Regions from separate parts of the Paenarthrobacter sp. CCNWLY172 genome, predicted to be linked through region 2. Evidence: riboswitches for the same ligand, from Rfam matches in the RefSeq annotation. Region 2 holds a riboswitch; each other region holds the start of a gene.
What was found. Region 2 has a riboswitch for S-adenosylmethionine ahead of WBN73_RS17030 (hypothetical protein). Riboswitches for the same ligand answer to the same signal wherever they lie in the genome.
Positions count from the first base shown of each region.

Region 1: it holds a riboswitch for S-adenosylmethionine, as region 2 does, so the genes downstream of both, metX (homoserine O-acetyltransferase MetX) here and WBN73_RS17030 (hypothetical protein) in region 2, are expected to answer to the same signal.
Region 3: it holds a riboswitch for S-adenosylmethionine, as region 2 does, so the genes downstream of both, WBN73_RS08165 (DUF1737 domain-containing protein) here and WBN73_RS17030 (hypothetical protein) in region 2, are expected to answer to the same signal.
Region 4: it holds a riboswitch for S-adenosylmethionine, as region 2 does, so the genes downstream of both, WBN73_RS05650 (aminotransferase class V-fold PLP-dependent enzyme) here and WBN73_RS17030 (hypothetical protein) in region 2, are expected to answer to the same signal.

Region 1 is NZ_JBBEGB010000002.1:45,573-49,778, forward strand. It holds gene WBN73_RS03130 (winged helix DNA-binding domain-containing protein) at 1-399, shown strand, start outside; gene WBN73_RS03135 (hypothetical protein) at 475-882, shown strand; gene metX (homoserine O-acetyltransferase MetX) at 944-2,065, opposite strand; SAM riboswitch class IV at 2,081-2,197, opposite strand; gene WBN73_RS03145 (bifunctional o-acetylhomoserine/o-acetylserine sulfhydrylase) at 2,381-3,721, opposite strand; gene WBN73_RS03150 (VOC family protein) at 3,923-4,206, shown strand, end outside.
Region 2 is NZ_JBBEGB010000011.1:78,224-82,429, reverse strand. It holds gene WBN73_RS17045 (matrixin family metalloprotease) at 1-88, opposite strand, end outside; gene WBN73_RS17040 (VIT1/CCC1 transporter family protein) at 173-1,345, opposite strand; gene WBN73_RS17035 (hypothetical protein) at 1,578-1,769, shown strand; gene WBN73_RS17030 (hypothetical protein) at 1,766-2,065, opposite strand; SAM riboswitch class IV at 2,082-2,201, opposite strand; gene WBN73_RS17025 (sodium:solute symporter) at 2,329-3,864, opposite strand; gene WBN73_RS17020 (helix-turn-helix domain-containing protein) at 4,133-4,206, shown strand, end outside.
Region 3 is NZ_JBBEGB010000004.1:306,385-310,590, forward strand. It holds gene WBN73_RS08155 (NtaA/DmoA family FMN-dependent monooxygenase) at 1-479, opposite strand, end outside; gene WBN73_RS08160 (SulP family inorganic anion transporter) at 634-2,337, shown strand; SAM riboswitch class IV at 2,424-2,535, shown strand; gene WBN73_RS08165 (DUF1737 domain-containing protein) at 2,549-2,815, shown strand; gene WBN73_RS08170 (rhodanese-like domain-containing protein) at 2,812-3,222, shown strand; gene WBN73_RS08175 (O-succinylhomoserine sulfhydrylase) at 3,223-4,206, shown strand, end outside.
Region 4 is NZ_JBBEGB010000003.1:177,319-181,524, forward strand. It holds gene WBN73_RS05640 (metal-dependent transcriptional regulator) at 1-369, opposite strand, end outside; gene WBN73_RS05645 (class I SAM-dependent methyltransferase) at 379-1,203, opposite strand; gene WBN73_RS05650 (aminotransferase class V-fold PLP-dependent enzyme) at 1,277-2,686, opposite strand; SAM riboswitch class IV at 2,719-2,832, opposite strand; gene hisN (histidinol-phosphatase) at 3,017-3,829, opposite strand; gene rsgA (ribosome small subunit-dependent GTPase A) at 3,884-4,206, opposite strand, start outside.

The sequences.
Region 1 (4,206 bases), on a different contig from region 2:
GGCGCTCTGGCATCACTCGCCATGGACGGCCTGGAGTTTTACCTGGCCCCGGAAGACGCCGTCGAGCTCACCAACTCCGGGGGCCCTTCGCGTCTGCCTGGCGCAGGACTCCCCCGCATCGACCTCATCCAGTGCTACGACGAATACGTCATGGGCTATTCGCAGTCCCGGCACTATCTGGGTGGGACAGCACCGTACTTCCCCGAAGACAACGGGCCCATGCACGTGGTCCTGATGGATGGCAGGTTGGCCGGATGGTGGCGCCATGGATTCTCCGGCGGAGCCTGCCACCTGGATGTCCGCATGAACCGGCCCACAAGCCCTCCCGAACAGATGGCCCTCGACGCCGAAGTGGAACGCTATGGGCAGTTCCTGGGCATGGAGGCCCGCCTCCTCTGAAGCCCTCATTGCAGGCGCCGGAGTTCACGCCGTACGACCGGGCTAAGCTGGGATACGACCTAGGAGGCCTGCACTGTGAACAATCTGATCTTCTGGATCATCGTCTGCTCGTGGCTGATTCCGCTCGGGATCCGCATGTACAACCGATCCCGCGCGCGCCGGATCCAGAACGGAACCTTCCGCAGCCCCGGTTATCCCCCGCAGCAGAACCTGCCCGGCCCCGGTTACCCGGCACAGAATTACCCGCCGCAGAACTACCCCGGCTATCCGTCTGAACCGACCGTCATCCGCCCTGTGGATGACGCGCCGCAGCCCGGGCCGCCGTCGAACACTTTCTCCCCCACGCCTTTCCCGGCCACCAACGGATCGGAGCCGCAAGGCTACCGTGCCCGCAAGCTGGCAGAGCTGGACGCAAAGTTCAGCAACGGGGAGATCGCCATGGAGGACTACATGAAGCAGCGCGGCGACATCATGAACGGCTAGCCTGGCGGCCAACCCGGCGTCCTGCAGCCGCTACTCAACTGTCCGGCAACGGCCACTCAACTTAGGCGAAGAAGGCTCCGCGGAGCTGTGCTGAGAGCTGGCCGATTTCCGTCAGGAACCCGTCGTGGCCGATCGGCGCCTCAATGATATGAACCGGAACATCACCCGGCAAGGCTGCCGCCAATTCCCGGGATTGCGCCGGGAAATACAACCTGTCGCTGTCCACCGCCGCAACGAAGAACTCCGCAGTGGTACGCGACAAGGCTGCCTCCAGAGATCCACGGCCGCGTGCGACGTCGTGGGACATCAGGGCTTCAGTGAGGGCGATGTAGCTGTTGGCGTCAAATCGTCGGACGAGCTTTGTTCCCTGGTGGTCCAGGTAGCTCTCCACCTGATAGCGGCCACGCTCCCCCAGGACCGCAGCGGCAAGAGGTGTCTCCAGGTGCTGGGCTTCACGGCCAAAGCGGAAGTCCAACTCCAGTGCGGAGCGGTAGGTGATGTGGGCGATGCGCCGGGCCAAGGCGAGCCCGTGTTCAGGGGCAGTGCCACCGTAGTAGTCGCCGTTGTTGAAATTCGGGTCCTGACGGATGGCCAGGGTTTGGGCCTGCGCAAAGGCGATCTGCTCGGCCGTGCTGTAGGCACCTACGGATATCACGGCACAGCGTTTCACCCGCTCTGGGAAGGTCACTGCCCACTCCAACGCACGGGCGCCACCCATGGAACCGCCCAGCACGGCATGCCAGGCCTCGATTCCCAGGGCTTCGGCCAGGCGCGCCTCCGCCTCGGTGCTGTCGCGCAGGGTGACCAAGGGGAACCGGGAGCCCCAAGGACGGCCGTCCGGCGCCTCCGAGGACGGTCCAGTGCTGCCGTAGCAGCCACCCACGATGTTGATGGAGATGACAAAGAACCTGGTGGTGTCGATGGTGGCACCGGGGCCTACCAACTGCTCCCACCATCCTTCTTCGTCCGTAGCTCCCCGGGCTACGTGTGTGCTGCCCGTGAGGGCATGCTGGATGAGCACGGCATTGGAGGCATCGGCGTTCAGCTGCCCCCAGGTCTCATAAGCGAGGACGACGTCGGGAAGGAATCCACCGGCTTCAAGGTCCAGCGGCCCAATGGCGGCGTACTTGACGGTTCCGTCTTCTTCTCCGGATTTTGGAAGGGCTGCAGCAGTGATGGTCATTCCTTTGACACCTTAAACTCGCGCTTGCCCGTCGCCTTGGGTGCGAACAGGCCAGGTCTTCACCCGGGGCACCCCACCGCGGAGGAGGGTTGCCGGCCAGCAAGCCGGGGCTATGCGCTGGCACTCATGACCTATACGAAGAGTCTAGGAAATACAGGGCGGGTATGGCGAAGAATGTGACATCAGTGTGACGCTTTAGGGCGTTTTCGTTCACGAAGCAGCACTCCGGAATGCCGCCCGGCGAATAATCGTCGGTCCGGGCGGCCTCCCAGGAAGGTGGCGGGCGTGGTCGCGCCGTATTGTTCAGGTCCGGATTCAGGCTCCCTTGGCGGCCCGGAATCCGGCTTCGAGGTCGGCGATGATGTCATCCACGTGCTCAATTCCCACGGACAAGCGAACCAGGCCGGGGTTAACACCGGCCGCCAGCTGCTGTTCAATTGTCAGCTGGCTGTGCGTAGTGGACGCCGGGTGAATGACCAGCGAGCGGACATCGCCGATGTTGGCCACATGCGAGTGCAGTTCCAGTCCGTCCACGAAGCGCTTGCCCGCTTCAACGCCACCTTTGATGTTGAACGCAACAATGGCGCCGGTGCCTTGCGGACCATACTTCCGGCCACGGTCGTACCACGGACTGGACGGCAGACCCGCGTAGGCAACCGATTCGACGTCGTCGTGGGCTTCCAGCCACTGGGCCACTTTGGTGGCGTTGGCTACGTGACGCTCGACGCGCAGGCTCAGCGTCTCCAGTCCCTGGGCAATCAGGAAGGCGTTGAACGGGGACACAGCGGAACCGAGGTCGCGAAGAAGCTGGACGCGTGCCTTCAGGACGTAGGAGAGGTTGGCGCCGAGCGCCCCATCCTTGCCAAGATCCCGGGCGTAGACCAAACCGTTGTAGCTGGGGTCCGGGGTGTTGAAACCCGGGAAGCGCTCCGGGTCCTTGCCGAAGTCGAAGTTGCCTGAGTCCACGATCACGCCGGCGATCGCGGAACCGTGGCCACCGAGGTACTTGGTGGCGGAGTGGACCACGATATCGGCGCCCCACTCGATGGGACGGATGAGGTAGGGAGTGGACAGTGTGTTGTCGACGATGAGTGGCACGCCGGCCTCGTGGGCGGTGCGGGCGACGCCCTCGATGTCCAGTACGTCCTGGCGCGGGTTGGAAACAACCTCGCCGAAGAACAGTTTGGTGTTCGGCTGGACGGCATCACGCCACTGCTCCAGGTTGTCCGGGTCCTCCACGAAGGTTACCGAGATGCCGAACTTCTTCAGGGTGTGCGCCAGCAGGTTGTACGTACCGCCATACAGGCTGGGGCTGGCCACGATGTGGTCGCCGGCCTCCGCGATGTTGAGGATGGCGAAGGTCTCCGCAGCCTGGCCGGAGCTCAGCAGGAGGGCGCCCAAGCCGCCTTCGAGGCTCGCGATCCGCTGCTCCACGGCATCCTGCGTCGGGTTGCCGATCCGCGTGTAGATGGGCGCGAGCTCGGCCAGGGCAAACCGGTTGGCTGCGCTCTCGGCGCTGGGGAACACAAAGGACGTGGTCTGGTAGATCGGCAGTGCCCGTGCTCCCGTGGCCGAGTCAGGCTCCTGGCCTGCGTGGATCTGGCGGGTTTCGAAAGACCATCCTTGGGACATGGAGTTCTCCTGTTCGTGGCGCATGGGTTCTGTGGAAACGTGCTGCGTGTGAGCTGGGGCCAGTCTAGGAAGTGTCCGGAGCCTTGGACAGCTTTGTGACGCCGGTGGAATCTTTCGGTCTTTCAGCGTCGCCGCATGACGCGGCACGGCACCGGTTATGCACATCCCACCTTAGTTAGGCTTGACTTAGCTGAGACCCCGATCACAAAGTGCCAAGATGAAGCCATGCGCATGGATCACGTCTCTTACGCCTGTGAACGAGATGGCCTTCTGGCCACTACCGAACGAATTTCCGCGGCACTGGGAGTGGACGCTGTCCGGGGCGGAGTGCACCCGCGCTTCGGTACCCGGAACATGATCATTCCCCTTGCGGATAACAAGTACTTGGAAGTGGTGGAGGTCCTGGACCACCCCGCTTCCGACAAAGCACCCTTTGGCCAGGCAGTTCGTGCCCGCTCGGCCGCCGGTGGTGGCTGGATGGGCTGGTGCGTCGCTGTTGACGACCTGGC
Region 2 (4,206 bases):
TTCCGGCCATGAGCACGCCACGGAGAATGTGCCAGGCCGTGCCGGTACGCCGGTGCTTTGGCGCACGCGTTTCCCGCTCCGAGTCCACGGTTCTCCATTCCTCACGCCCTGGTCACGCGGGGCAGCGCGGAGGACGAACCAACATTACGGGCTGCGGGGGGAACCGTCCAAACTAGACGATGGTTGCCCCGAACACCAGGCCCAGCCCATACGTGGCGGCAGCCGCTGCAAGGCCGATCGCGAGCTGGCGCAGCCCGCGGCTCAGCGGCGAGGTCCCGGACAGCAAGCCCACGACGGCGCCGGTCGCCAAGAGCGCGATGCCCACCAGCACACCGGCCACCATCAAGGCGGCAAAGCCCGTCATGCCGAAGATGAAGGGCAGGATGGGAACGATGGCACCGGACGCGAAGAAGCAGAAGCTGGACATCGCTGCGCCCCATGCCGAACCGACGGATTCGTGCTCGTCGGTGGCAGGTTTCTCGGGCTGCAAGGAGAGGCTGGGATCGCAGTCGCAGCTGAACAGGCCCATTCGCTCTGCGGCGCGATGCTCAGCGGCCTCGCGCGTCATGCCGCGGGCAAGGTAGACCAGCACCAATTCGTTGTGTTCGATGTCCAACGACGGTGCTGCCGTGAGAGTGGCTTGGGTGGGCAGCGTCGCGTTGAGCAGTTCCCGCTGGGAGCGTACAGAGACGTACTCGCCGGCGCCCATGGACAGTGCGCCCGCCAAAAGACCTGCCACACCGCTCATCAGCACCACCGGACTGGGTACGCCGGTGGCGGCCATGCCCATGACCAGCGAAAGGTTGCTCACCAGGCCGTCGTTGGCGCCGAAGACCGCGGCACGGAAGGTCCCGGAGAGCCGGTTCCGACCACGGGTAGCCAGGCCCCTGACCACCTCTTCGTGGATCTGTTCGTCAGCCACCATGGCGGGTGTTGCCGCGGGTTCGGAGCCGTAGGGGGAGCGGCCTTCTGCGCGTTGGGCCAGGGCCAGTACAAAGACCGACCCGAAGTTGCGGGCCAGGAATCCCAGGAACTGGCTGCGGGCTGACGCGGCCTTGGGCATTCCGGCGTGCTCACCCAGGAGCTTGAGCCAGTGGGCCTCGTGCCGGCCTTCGGCCTCGGCCAGGGCCAGCAGGATTTGGCGTTCTTCGCCGTCGCGCCTCTGGGCGAGTTCGCGGTAGACAGCGGCCTCGGCGCGCTCGTCGGCGAGGTACTGACGCCACCGGCGGATGTCGGCGTGCGAGGGCGCCGCGGGTTCCGTTCCGACGTTCTCGAGGGCTGCCGATTCCGGGGTGGGGTCCGGAGCTGGGCTCGACGAACCGGGGGATTCCTGGTGCTGTTGCACTTTCTCTCCTGTGCTGGGTGGGGTAATTGCGGCCCCATTGCACGCCCCACTGTACCGCTTATCTGCGCGGTTTTTTGGCTGGTATTCCTCACTTGGAATGTTCGGCGCACCGTAATTTCCGGCCGTCCTTGACCCCCGACTTAGCCGGTGCTCAGATGGAAGGACAGGGGCGGGGGCCCACCCCGCACACGTTCAACAGGGCTTGAGCGGCCCACGAGACGGAGGTTGCACCATGAACACCACCGAATCACACGCCAACTACCCGGAACGGACCACCATTGAGTCAGATCCGGCCTACGACTACGCCGAGGACCAGGAAGTGGACGAGGCCTGGGTGGAAGAAGTGGACGCCCCCGAGGACGACGAACGTGTGGTCCCCATCGACGAGACCGAGGAATTCCGCGAAGCAGACGAGGAAATCTAGGCGGGCTCCTCGTGGCTGAGTGTGTAGTGAAGCTGCACGCCGGCGCGTTTGCCGGCCGCCGCAACAGTCACGGTTAGGGTTCTCGACGCATCACACCAAAGGGTCGGCCGGACCGCTCGGGCCAACGCCTGCGCGATCAGGTGCGGTTGGGGATGTCCGAACCGCATGGTTCCGGCCTTGGCAGTGATGGTCACCGTGCCCAGGAAGAGGTCGACGGCGGGAATCACCGCGACTGTGTGGGTGGCTGTTGTTGCCGGGGTACTGGTAGCCGGGGTGGTATCGCCTTGGTACGGCAAGGGACTGCTCCTTGGGGGAGTGCTCTTGCCCGCTCGGTTGTCTCTGGTCCGGGACGGGCCGCTTCCTCATCCGAACCACCCGTGAACATGGGGTTGGTGTGTGGCCAGTCGGAGCTTGGCACCACATCTCTTGAAGCTGGGACCACCTTACCGCACGGCTGTCCAGCAAGTTGGGGCGCCCTCTTCCCGGGGACAAAACAACGGCGGCGCCACCCCGGAAAGGGGAGGCGCCGCCGTCGAATTTTGCTCTGTTGCTTGCAGCGCTACTTGTGGCTGCTGACCGGGTGGGCCTCAGGCGGGAGTTCCTCAGAGACGGCACCGGCAACGCGCTTGTCCCAGGCCTCGCGGACTGCGGGATCAGTGGGCGGGGTGAGCAGTGAAATCACTACGTAGGCGATGAACGAAGCGGCGAGACCGTAGTAGATCGGTTCGTTGGCGTAGACGCCGTCCGCGCTCGGAATGACACCCAGGGCGAAGAGGATCAGCAGGGTCAGTGTCAGCACCGATCCAACTGCCATGGACCATGCAGCGGCGATGCCCGTGCCGCGCTTCCACACCAAACCGCCCAGGATTGCGACCAGGAGGCCACCCACCAGGATGTCGTAGGCGATGGTGAGGGCAATCACCACGTCCTGAGCCGCCATGGAAATCAGTACTGCCACGATGCCGAGTCCAAGAACCCAGTAGCGGTTGGCTTTGACGTCGTGCTCGGGGTTTTCGCTGTCATCGGTGTTGATGTTCTTGCCGAACCAGCTGGCCACGAACGGGACAACGTCCGCACGTGCCACCGTGGCTGCGGCGATCAGGGCGCCGGATGCGGTGGACATCATGGCCGCAACAGCCGCGGCCATGACCAGGCCGCCGATGCCGACGGGCAGGATGTGGGTTGCCACCTCGGCGTAAACAACGTCCTTGCCGAGGTTGGTGACATCGATGTCCGGCAGTGCCACCCGGGCGGCCAAGCCGATCAGGGCGCCGGCGATGCCGTAGAGGATGCAGTAGACGCCGGCCGTGGCGCCGCCCCAACGGGCAACGGCGGGGGTCTTGGCAGTGAAGACGCGCTGCCAGATGTCCTGACCGATCAGGAGGCCCAGTGTGTAGACCACGAAGTACGTGATGATGGTCTGGGCGCCGATGCCATCGATCTGGAAGAAGGTCTCATCGAGGCGCTCACGGATGCCGTCCATGCCGCCGGCAGCGTTCAGGACGAACGGGAGCATCAGGAAGAAGATACCGACGGTCTTGATGATGAACTGAACCTGGTCGGCCAGCGTGATGGACCACATGCCGCCAATGGTGGAGTAAACCAGGACGATCGCGCCGCCAACGGCGATGGCAAGCCAGCGTTCCCAGTCGAAGAGCACCACGAAGATGGTGGCGTAGGCGCCGGTGGAAGTAGCGCAGAGCATGAGCGTGTACGCCAGCATGACGATGCCGGAGGTCTGCGTGGCCCTGCTGCCGTAGCGAAGGCTCAGCATCTGGGAGACCGTGTAGATCTTCAGGCGCTGGATGGTGCCGGCGAACAGGAGGCTGAGCAGCAGCACGCCTGCGCCGATGGCCACTACCAGCCACATGCCGGAGATGCCGAACTTGTAGCCGAGGCCGACGCCGCCCACGGTGGAAGCGCCACCGAGGACCACAGCGGCCATGGTGCCGGTGTAAAGGAACGGTCCCAGGCGGCGGCCAGCCACCAGGAAGTCGCTGTTGTTCTTGGTGCGGGACTTGCCCCACCAGCCGAATGCCAGCATGGCGAGCAGGTACACCACCACGATTGCGATGTTTATAGCCGAAGATTCCATGAGCGGTCCTTGGAGCTGATGCACGGAGGTTGGGGTTTTCGACGATACTCCTGCGAAGCGTCGAAGTCTCTGTGCTGATGGTTGGAGATTGGGGAAGGGTGTTGTGTGCCTCACAGACAACACTTGTTGCCTATGAGGATATGTTGTGATCGGAGTAACAGTCAAGATGCTTTAGTCACGGTTCCGCCGGTTCTGGTCCTGTTGGCTCGTCTCCCGGCTACTATTGCTCCAATGACAGGGCCAGATGACAGGCCTGAAAGGTTCGTGAATGAAGGCTCTCCCCGTTGAACCGAGCAATGTTCCCGTTGCCATCGGTTCCAGAATCCGCGCAGCCCGGCAGGC
Region 3 (4,206 bases), on a different contig from region 2:
TGTTCAATCTGTTGATCCAACCCGTAGTTCTGGGCGGCGAGGTCGCTGCCGGACGTGACGACGTTCCAGCCCAACTGGCCCTCTGAGAAGTGCTGCAACGTGGCCAAAAGCCGGGCGGCCGTGAAGGGCGGGTAGAACGAGGCGCTGACGGTCGGCACGATTCCCAGGTGCTCGGTGGCGGAGAGCAGGTAAGGGACCAGCGCCAGCGGATCGTGTTTCGGCGCAAAGGAGGCATGAGCCAGGGACACTTCGGCCGATCCGCCATACGTGTCCGGCACGGTGAGGGAATCCTCGATGATGAAGAGGTCCAACCCGGATTGTTCGAACGCCCGGACTGCGTCCTGGTACAGGGCTGGCTTCTTCCAGTCGTAGCCCAGGCCGTAACCGGGCGTCCCCCACCCCTGGACACCGAATCCATGGCCCACAAACCATCCAAAATGCAGCATGGGCTTGAGTGTAGAACTGCTCTGTCCGTTCACCGCGACCTGATTTCATGCGAAGTTACAGGAGGACGTACTGGGTCAATTATGCTCCCGGGGCGTCACATTTGAACGCGGCCGGAGACGGTCCGTATTTTCCACATAAGGCGTATGTCGTGTTCCACAATCAGCAGGGGTCGGGAATGATCGCTGTATGAGTGCAGCAACCTCCCGCCCCTCCGCCAAGGAGCGGCTGTCCAGCGCCTGGGCCCTCAAGGGCTACAAGCGTGAATGGCTGCGGCACGATCTCGTTGCGGGCGCTGCGCTGTTTGCTTTGCTGGTGCCCGCCGGGATGGCCTATGCACAGGCAGCAGGGCTTCCCCCGGTCACCGGGCTTTACGCAACAGTGGTCCCGCTGCTGGTTTATGCGGTGGTGGGGCCCTCCCGCATTCTGGTCCTGGGACCCGACTCTGCCCTGGCCCCTATGATCGCCGCGGCCATTGTGCCGCTGGCAGCGGGAAGCAGCGAAAAATCCGTGGCGCTGGCCGGCTTGCTGGCCGTGTTGATCGGGGCGCTCATGCTTGCGGGCTCGGCACTGAAACTGGGAGCCATCACGGGCCTGCTGTCCAAACCCATCCGGCTCGGGTACCTCAACGGAATCGCACTGTTGGTGGCCCTTTCGCAACTCCCGGCGTTTCTGGGTATTGAGGCCGACGGCGACGTCTGGCAAAAGCTCGCGAAGGTTACTACCGGGTTACTTGGCGGCGAGGTCAACATCACCGCGCTGTTGTTGGGAGTGGGGTCGCTGGCGCTCATCTGGATCCCCCGGCTCCTGAAGTGGAAGGTACCCGGCGTCCTGTTGGCGGTGGTTGGCTCGTGCGTGGCGACGGCGGTCTTCGGGCTCAACGACGACGTGAAGGTCACCGGGGTCCTGCCGCAGGGCCTGCCCATGCCCGCACTCGGGGGTATTGGCTGGGCCGACGCTTTGATGCTGCTCCCCGCCGCCGCGGGCATCGCGCTCATGGCTTTCGCTGACACTGGCGTGTTGTCTCAAACATTGGCAGCCAAAGAAGGGAAGAAGGTCTCCGGAAACAGGGAGATGGCAGCGCTTGGAGCAGCCAATGCCGCTACAGGCCTCTTGGGTGGGTTTCCCATTTCAGGCAGTACCTCCAGGACACCGGTAGCCGTGGATGCCGGCGCAAAATCCCAGATGACAGGCGTGGTGGGCTCCGTGCTGGTACTGGCCTTCATGCTGCTGGCTCCGGGAGTAACCGAGTACCTGCCGTCGGCAACCCTGGCCGCCGTCGTCATCGCCGCGGCCATTGCCCTCGCAGATCCTGCCGGCGTCAGGCGGCTCCTGGGGCTGAGCCGCAGCGAGTCCGTGGTGATGCTGGCTGCGTTCCTGGGAGTGCTGACGGTGGGTGTCCTCCAGGGAATCGTGGTGGCCATCGCCTTGGCACTCCTGGACTTTGTCCGCAGGGCATGGGATCCGTACAGAACCGAACTCGGCGCAGAGGAAGGCCTTCCCGGGTATCACGACCTTGAACGCCACCCCGAGGGCAAGCGCATCCCCGGGCTCTTGATCCTCCGGTTTGATGCACCCCTGTTCTTCGGCAACGGACAGGTCCTGGCGAGCTTCGTGAGGGAGCAACTCGACGAGGCCCCGGACGAGTCCGCGGAGCCCGTCACCCACATCATCCTTGCCGCCGAACCGATCACCGGGATCGACACCACAGCCTTGGATGACCTGGTAACCCTGGACGAATGGTTGGCCAGAAAAGGAGTGGATCTGGTGTTTGCCGAGCTCAAAGGGCCCGTGAAGGACAAGTTGATCCGCCTCGGCACGGCGGCCCGTTTTACGCCGGACCACTTCTACCCCACTGTCGGCGCGGCAGTGCGGGAGCTCAAGGACCGATAGTGGATCAGCCTCCGATTACGCAACATGACGACGGTGCAGCCGCCCGCAAGTGCAGCCCGACGCCCGTGGATGTTACGTTTTTCTTGAGTAATGAGTACCAGCGCAAAGCCCTGACTTGCTGGTCGGCAACCCTCTCTCCGGCGGGGTGCCTCAGGTGACTACTCGGCGTATCGACAACTCGAACTGCAAGCGTGACTGAGGAGCACCAGCAATGCCTGAACCCACTGAAGAAAAACTCTCCTACCGCCTGATTACAGGCCCGGATAACCGCGATTTCTGCGAGCGTATCCACAACTCCCTCGCCGAAGGCTATGTGCTCCATGGCAGCCCGGCAGCCACCTTCAACGGCACGGACGTCATCGTGGCCCAAGCCATTGTGCTGCCTGCGGCGATCGCCAATGCTGATGCCGCCGTCGCCAACGCAGTGGACCAACTTGAGAATTACGACGATGAAGAAGCGTTCGAGGGCCACGCATGAGCTACGCAGGTGACCTGACCCCACAGGACGCGTGGGCCAAGCTCGAAGAAGGCGCGATCCTGGTGGATGTGCGCACCGAGGGCGAGTGGGCCCACATCGGCATCCCGGACACCAAAGCCACCGAGAACGATCCCCTGTTCATCCAGTGGAACCTGGCTGGCGGTATCCCGAACTCCCGCTTTATCGAGGACCTGCAGCAGCAGGCACCCGAGGATGACGCCGTGGAGCTCGTGTTCATCTGCCGTTCCGGCCAGCGCTCCATCTCCGCTGCCATTGCCGCAACACAGGCCGGCTTCACGGCGTACAACGTCCTTGAGGGCTTCGAAGGCGAACCGGACCGCTACGGTGAGCGCACCGTAAACGGCTGGAAGAACCGTGGCCTGCCTACGAATCTGGGGACCGAGTAAGTGACTTTCAATCCCGACGCCGCCGGCTGGAGCCCTGACACCCAGGCCGTTCGCGGTGGCCTTGACCGCACCAATTTCCAGGAAACGTCCGAGCCCGTTTTCCTGAACTCCGGCTTTGTCTACGAATCGGCTGCCGCTGCCGAACGGGCATTTACCGGCGAGGACGAACGCTTCGTTTACTCCCGCTACGGCAACCCGTCCGTCGCCACGTTCCAGGAGCGGCTGCGGCTGCTCGAAGGAACCGAGGCGTGCTTTGCGACAGCCTCCGGCATGTCCGCGGTCTTCACCGCTTTGGGTGCCTTGCTGGCTGCCGGCGACCGCGTGGTAGCCGCGCGCTCGCTGTTCGGCTCCTGCTTCGTGATCCTCAACGAGATCCTGCCCCGCTGGGGCGTGGAGACGGTGTTCGTTGACGGCCCGGATCTGGAGCAGTGGCGCGAAGCCCTCTCGGAACCGACCACCGCCGTGTTCTTTGAGTCGCCCTCCAATCCGATGCAGGAGATCGTGGACATCGCCGCCGTCAGCGAACTGGCGCATGCCGCTGGGGCGACTGTCGTGGTGGACAATGTCTTCGCCACTCCCCTCCTGCAGCGCTGCGGTGAGCTGGGCGCGGACGTCATCGTGTATTCCGGCACCAAGCACATTGATGGCCAAGGCCGTGTCCTCGGCGGCGCGATCCTGGGCACCAAAGAGTTCATCGATGGTCCCGTCAAGCAACTCATGCGCCATACCGGCCCTTCCCTTTCCGCGTTCAACGCCTGGGTGCTGACCAAGGGGTTGGAGACCATCGGACTGCGGGTGAACCACAGCTCGGCATCCGCTTTGAAGATCGCGGAGTGGCTCGAGCAGCAGCCTGCCATCAGCTGGGTCAAGTACCCGCTGCTCACGTCCCACCCGCAGTACGAGCTTGCCGCGAAGCAGATGAAGGCCGGCGGCACTGTGCTGACCTTCGAGCTGTCTCCTTCGGCCGGGCGCTCAGCCAAAGAG
Region 4 (4,206 bases), on a different contig from region 2:
AAGTTTGTCGGACATTCGCTCGATGAAGGTATCCGACACTGCATGCTCCAGCATCTCAGCTTCATCGTGGACCTCATCCCAGCTGTACCCGAGTTCTTCCACCAGATAGGTCTCAATGAGGCGATGCCGGCGCACCATGGCCAATGCCAGGCGCATGCCCGCGGGTGTCAGGCGAATGGCGCTGTAGGGCTGGTGGTCCACCAGTCCCTGGTCCTTGAGCTTGCGGACCATTTCAGACACGGAGGAATTAGCCACACCCAGGCGCTGGGCAAGCTGGGAGGACGTTATCGGCTTGTCTTGCCACTCTGTGTACGAGTAGATGACCTTGACGTAGTCCTCAATCGAGGAGGAGGGCGTACTGGTCTTCACACCTCAAGCCTACCGTGGCCGCGCAGCGCGCACCTTGAACGCCCGCCAGGTCTGCGTCACGTACGGCAGTGGAACGCTGTCTCCCGGTGCGTGCCCCAGATGCTCATAGAGGTACCACTCCAGGTTGCCCATGACTTTCGCCCTGGTGGCGTCGTTGGCGCGGAGATAATAGCTCCGCGACTTGGTCAGCTCCATGATGTCTTCGGGCGTCAAGGCATCCGACCAGCGGGTGAAGTGGCTTTCCACGCCGGAAAATTCCGGGCCGATCAGTGGACGGAAACCTGGCTTGTGGACGTCTCCGGCATGCATGATGCGCGAGAGCCGATGAACCCAGGGCACGTCGGTATCCAGCTGGTTCCAGACCAGTCCCAAGGTCCCGTGCGGCCGGAGGATACGGGCTATCTCGGTGCTCGCGGCCAGTGGGTCGCACCAATGCCAGGCCTGGGCAACACTGACGACGTCGAATGCTGAGTCCGTCAGTCCTGTTGCTTCAGCTGTTCCCTCCAGCGCGGTGACGTGCGGCTGGGACTTGCGCAGCTGCTCCAGCATGTCGGTGGAAGGGTCGACGGCGGCAACGTCCAGTCCGCGCTCCACGAGGAGGGCCGTGAACTTGCCAGTACCCGCTCCGAGATCCGCAGCAGTCGTGGCCCCCTGGGGAACAAACCATTCGACGGACTCCCGGGGATAACCGGGCCGCACTCGATCGTAGTGCTCGCCACCGTCCTGGAAGCTCTGGCCGAACTCGTTCCGACGGTCAGCGTGGAGCTTGGGACCACGCGGTCCGGCGGGTCCGGGAACGCCGGGCCGTCCGCTGGAGGCGGCCGGAGAGGGCAATGCCACCAAAAACTCCTTCACAGGGTCGCCAAAAGATACCCTACGAATTTACCGCAGCCGCGGTAAAGCGCGTTTAGTCAACAGTGCAAGGAGCAGCGCCTGCAGTGCCGGGCGTGTTGGGCGCCCATTCCGGGTAGGTCCGGTGGTCGTTGGCAGGTACCCAGCGGCCCTCGTCCACCACATAGTCCCAGCCCAACCCGTTGCGCTTAAGCCCCTCGATGCCTGCGAGCAGCCTCGTGGCGTCCTCCAACCGGGAGCCGACGCCAAAGCTGGCACGCAAGGAGCCTGAGGGAAGTCCGAGTCGCTTGAGCAGTGGGTGGGCGCAGAAGCGTCCATCCCGGAGGCCAACTCCGTGCTCGGCGGCCAGATACGCCGCCACCAGTCCGGCGTCGAATCCTTCCACGGAGAAGTTGACCACACCGATGGTGTCATCTGAGTCAGTGAAGATCTGGTGCACGGTCACGCCGTCGATGGCCTCCAAGCCATCCACCAGGTACCTGCGGATGGCGGCTTCATGGGCGTGCCACGCCTCCTGGTCCAGCCCGGCGAGGACCTGGGTGGCCCGGGCGAGGGTTGCGGCACCCAGGACATTGGGGGAGCCGCCTTCGTGGCGGGCAGGGCCCGTTGCCCAGCTCACCGAGTCGAGGCGGGCTTCACGGACGGCGCCGCCACCAGCCAGGTGGGGGATCCCGGCGTCGAGCCAGTCCGGGCGCCCCACTACGACGCCTGCGCCGAAGGGGGCATACAGCTTGTGACCGGAGAACACCACGTAGTCAACGTCGTCCTCCGTGATGTTGATCCGGCGGTGGGGTGCCAATTGGGCGGCATCCACAACAATCCTGGCACCGTATTCGTGCGCCAGTGCAGCGAGTTCTGCGATCGGCAGGATTTCACCTGTCACGTTGGAGGCGCCAGTGACGGCGAGCAGGCTGACCCCGCCTTGGGCCAATTCGTCGCGGAGCTTGTCCACGGTGGCGGTCAACGTGGTGGCCGCTACGACGCTGCGGTGCGGGACACCCTGCCAAGGGAGAAGGTTGGCGTGGTGTTCGATGTCCAGATAAAGGACTTCCCCGGAGAAACGGCCGTCAATCTGCGGAAGGCAGCCTGCCAGGAGATTCAGGGAGTCTGTGGTGTTTCGCGTGAAAATCACGGAATCGTCGGGACGCCCGCCGACGAACTCACGGACAATACTGCGCGAATTCTCATAGACCGAGGTGCTGATCTGGGACGCAAAACCCGCGCCGCGGTGAACGCTGGCGTAGTAAGGAAGGACCTCGTTGAGGTAGGCCGAGACGATGGTCAGGGCCGGAGCCGATGCGCCGTAGTCCAGATTGGCATAGCGGACGTGGCCGCCCTGGATCAGCGGTGCCTGCAGCTCAGCGCCAGTGACGGCGGCGAGTGGCCGTGCAGCGGGAGCTGCCTGAGACGGGGTTTCACCGGCGAAAGACGGAATGATGTTTGAGTCGAACGTAACTGTGCTCATGGGACCTCACTCAAGAGGGATCCCCGGAGGGGGATCCGCGCTTGCCGCATCCGTTCCGGACCGGCCGGGTCGTCACCCGGGGCACCCCGCCGCGAATGGAGGGTTGCCGGCCAGCAAACCGGGGTTTAGCGCTGGCACTCGTGACCTGTAAAAAAGGTTAGGGCACCTCCGATGGCCCCTCCAAAGTCACTTCGCTTTGTTAAGCACTTTGTTACGCCGGGTTGTAAATCGCCGATCTGGCGAAGAAAAAACGGCGGACGCCTCGAAAAGGAGGCGTCCGCCGTCGAATATTCGGTGAAAAGCAGCGTGCGTGCCCTGAAACGAACCTGCCTAGAGCAGGTCGTCCAGGCCCGGGTTGAGCCGCTTGAGGACTTCCGAGTGAAGGATGGAGTTGGTGGCCAGCGCGTTGCCGCCGAACGGACCGTCGTCGCCTTCCAGGGAGGTGAAACGGCCACCGGCCTCCGTAACGATCGGGACGAGGGCTGCCATGTCGTACAGGTTCAGCTCAGGCTCGCACGCGATGTCCACTGCACCCTCGGCCACCAGGCAGTATGACCAAAAATCGCCGTAGGCCCGGGTTCGCCATACATCCTCTGTGAGCCCCAGGAACTCATCCAGGTTTCCGCGGTCCTTCCACCCGGACAGGCTTGAGTAGGACAAGGAGGCATCGGACAGGCGGGAAACGTTGGAGACCTTCAAACGGGTGGCCGCGGCAAGGGACCGGCCCATGTAGGCGCCCATGTCCTTGGCAGCCCACCAGCGTTTTCCCAAGGCGGGTGCACTGACGACGCCAACCACGGGTTCACCCTCATCAACCAATGCGATCAATGTTGCCCACACCGGTACGCCCCGGACAAAGTTCTTGGTCCCGTCGATGGGATCAATGATCCAACGCCGTGAGCCGTGTCCGCTGCTGCCAAACTCCTCGCCAAGGACAGCATCCCGGGGGCGGGACCGGGAGAGCTGACCCCGGATGGCTTCCTCCGCTGCTTTGTCGGCGTCAGTGACAGGTGTGAGGTCTGGCTTGGTTTCGATCTTCAGGTCCAGGGCCTTGAAGCGGTCCATGGTCTGGGCATCGACTGAGTCAGCGAGGACGTGGGCAAGGCGCAGGTCATCGTTGTAGGTGGAAACGGGATGGGTCATGCCACCAAACTATCCTGAAACGCTCCCTGCAGCGGGGACGTGAAGCCGCAACGATCAGTTGACGGTGCCCAGTTCCTTGGTCTCCTTTGCTTCCATCCGGGGGTCGGCACCGAGCAACCGGCGCAACGAGGCCAACCGCGCTGCTCCTGAAGGTCCTGCATGGCCGTTGTTAACCCACGGATCCAGTCCGCAGTTGATGGCCGTGGCGTCGTGCTTGCATCCCCGCTCACAGGCTTCAGTTCCGGGTTCAAGATCCGGGAAGGAATGCAGAATCCGGTCAGGGTCCACATGGGCCAAGCCAAAGGACCGGATGCCCGGGGTATCGATGATCCAACTGCCGGCCGGGGCGTCGGCGAGTTTCAGGGCCAAAGCGGAGG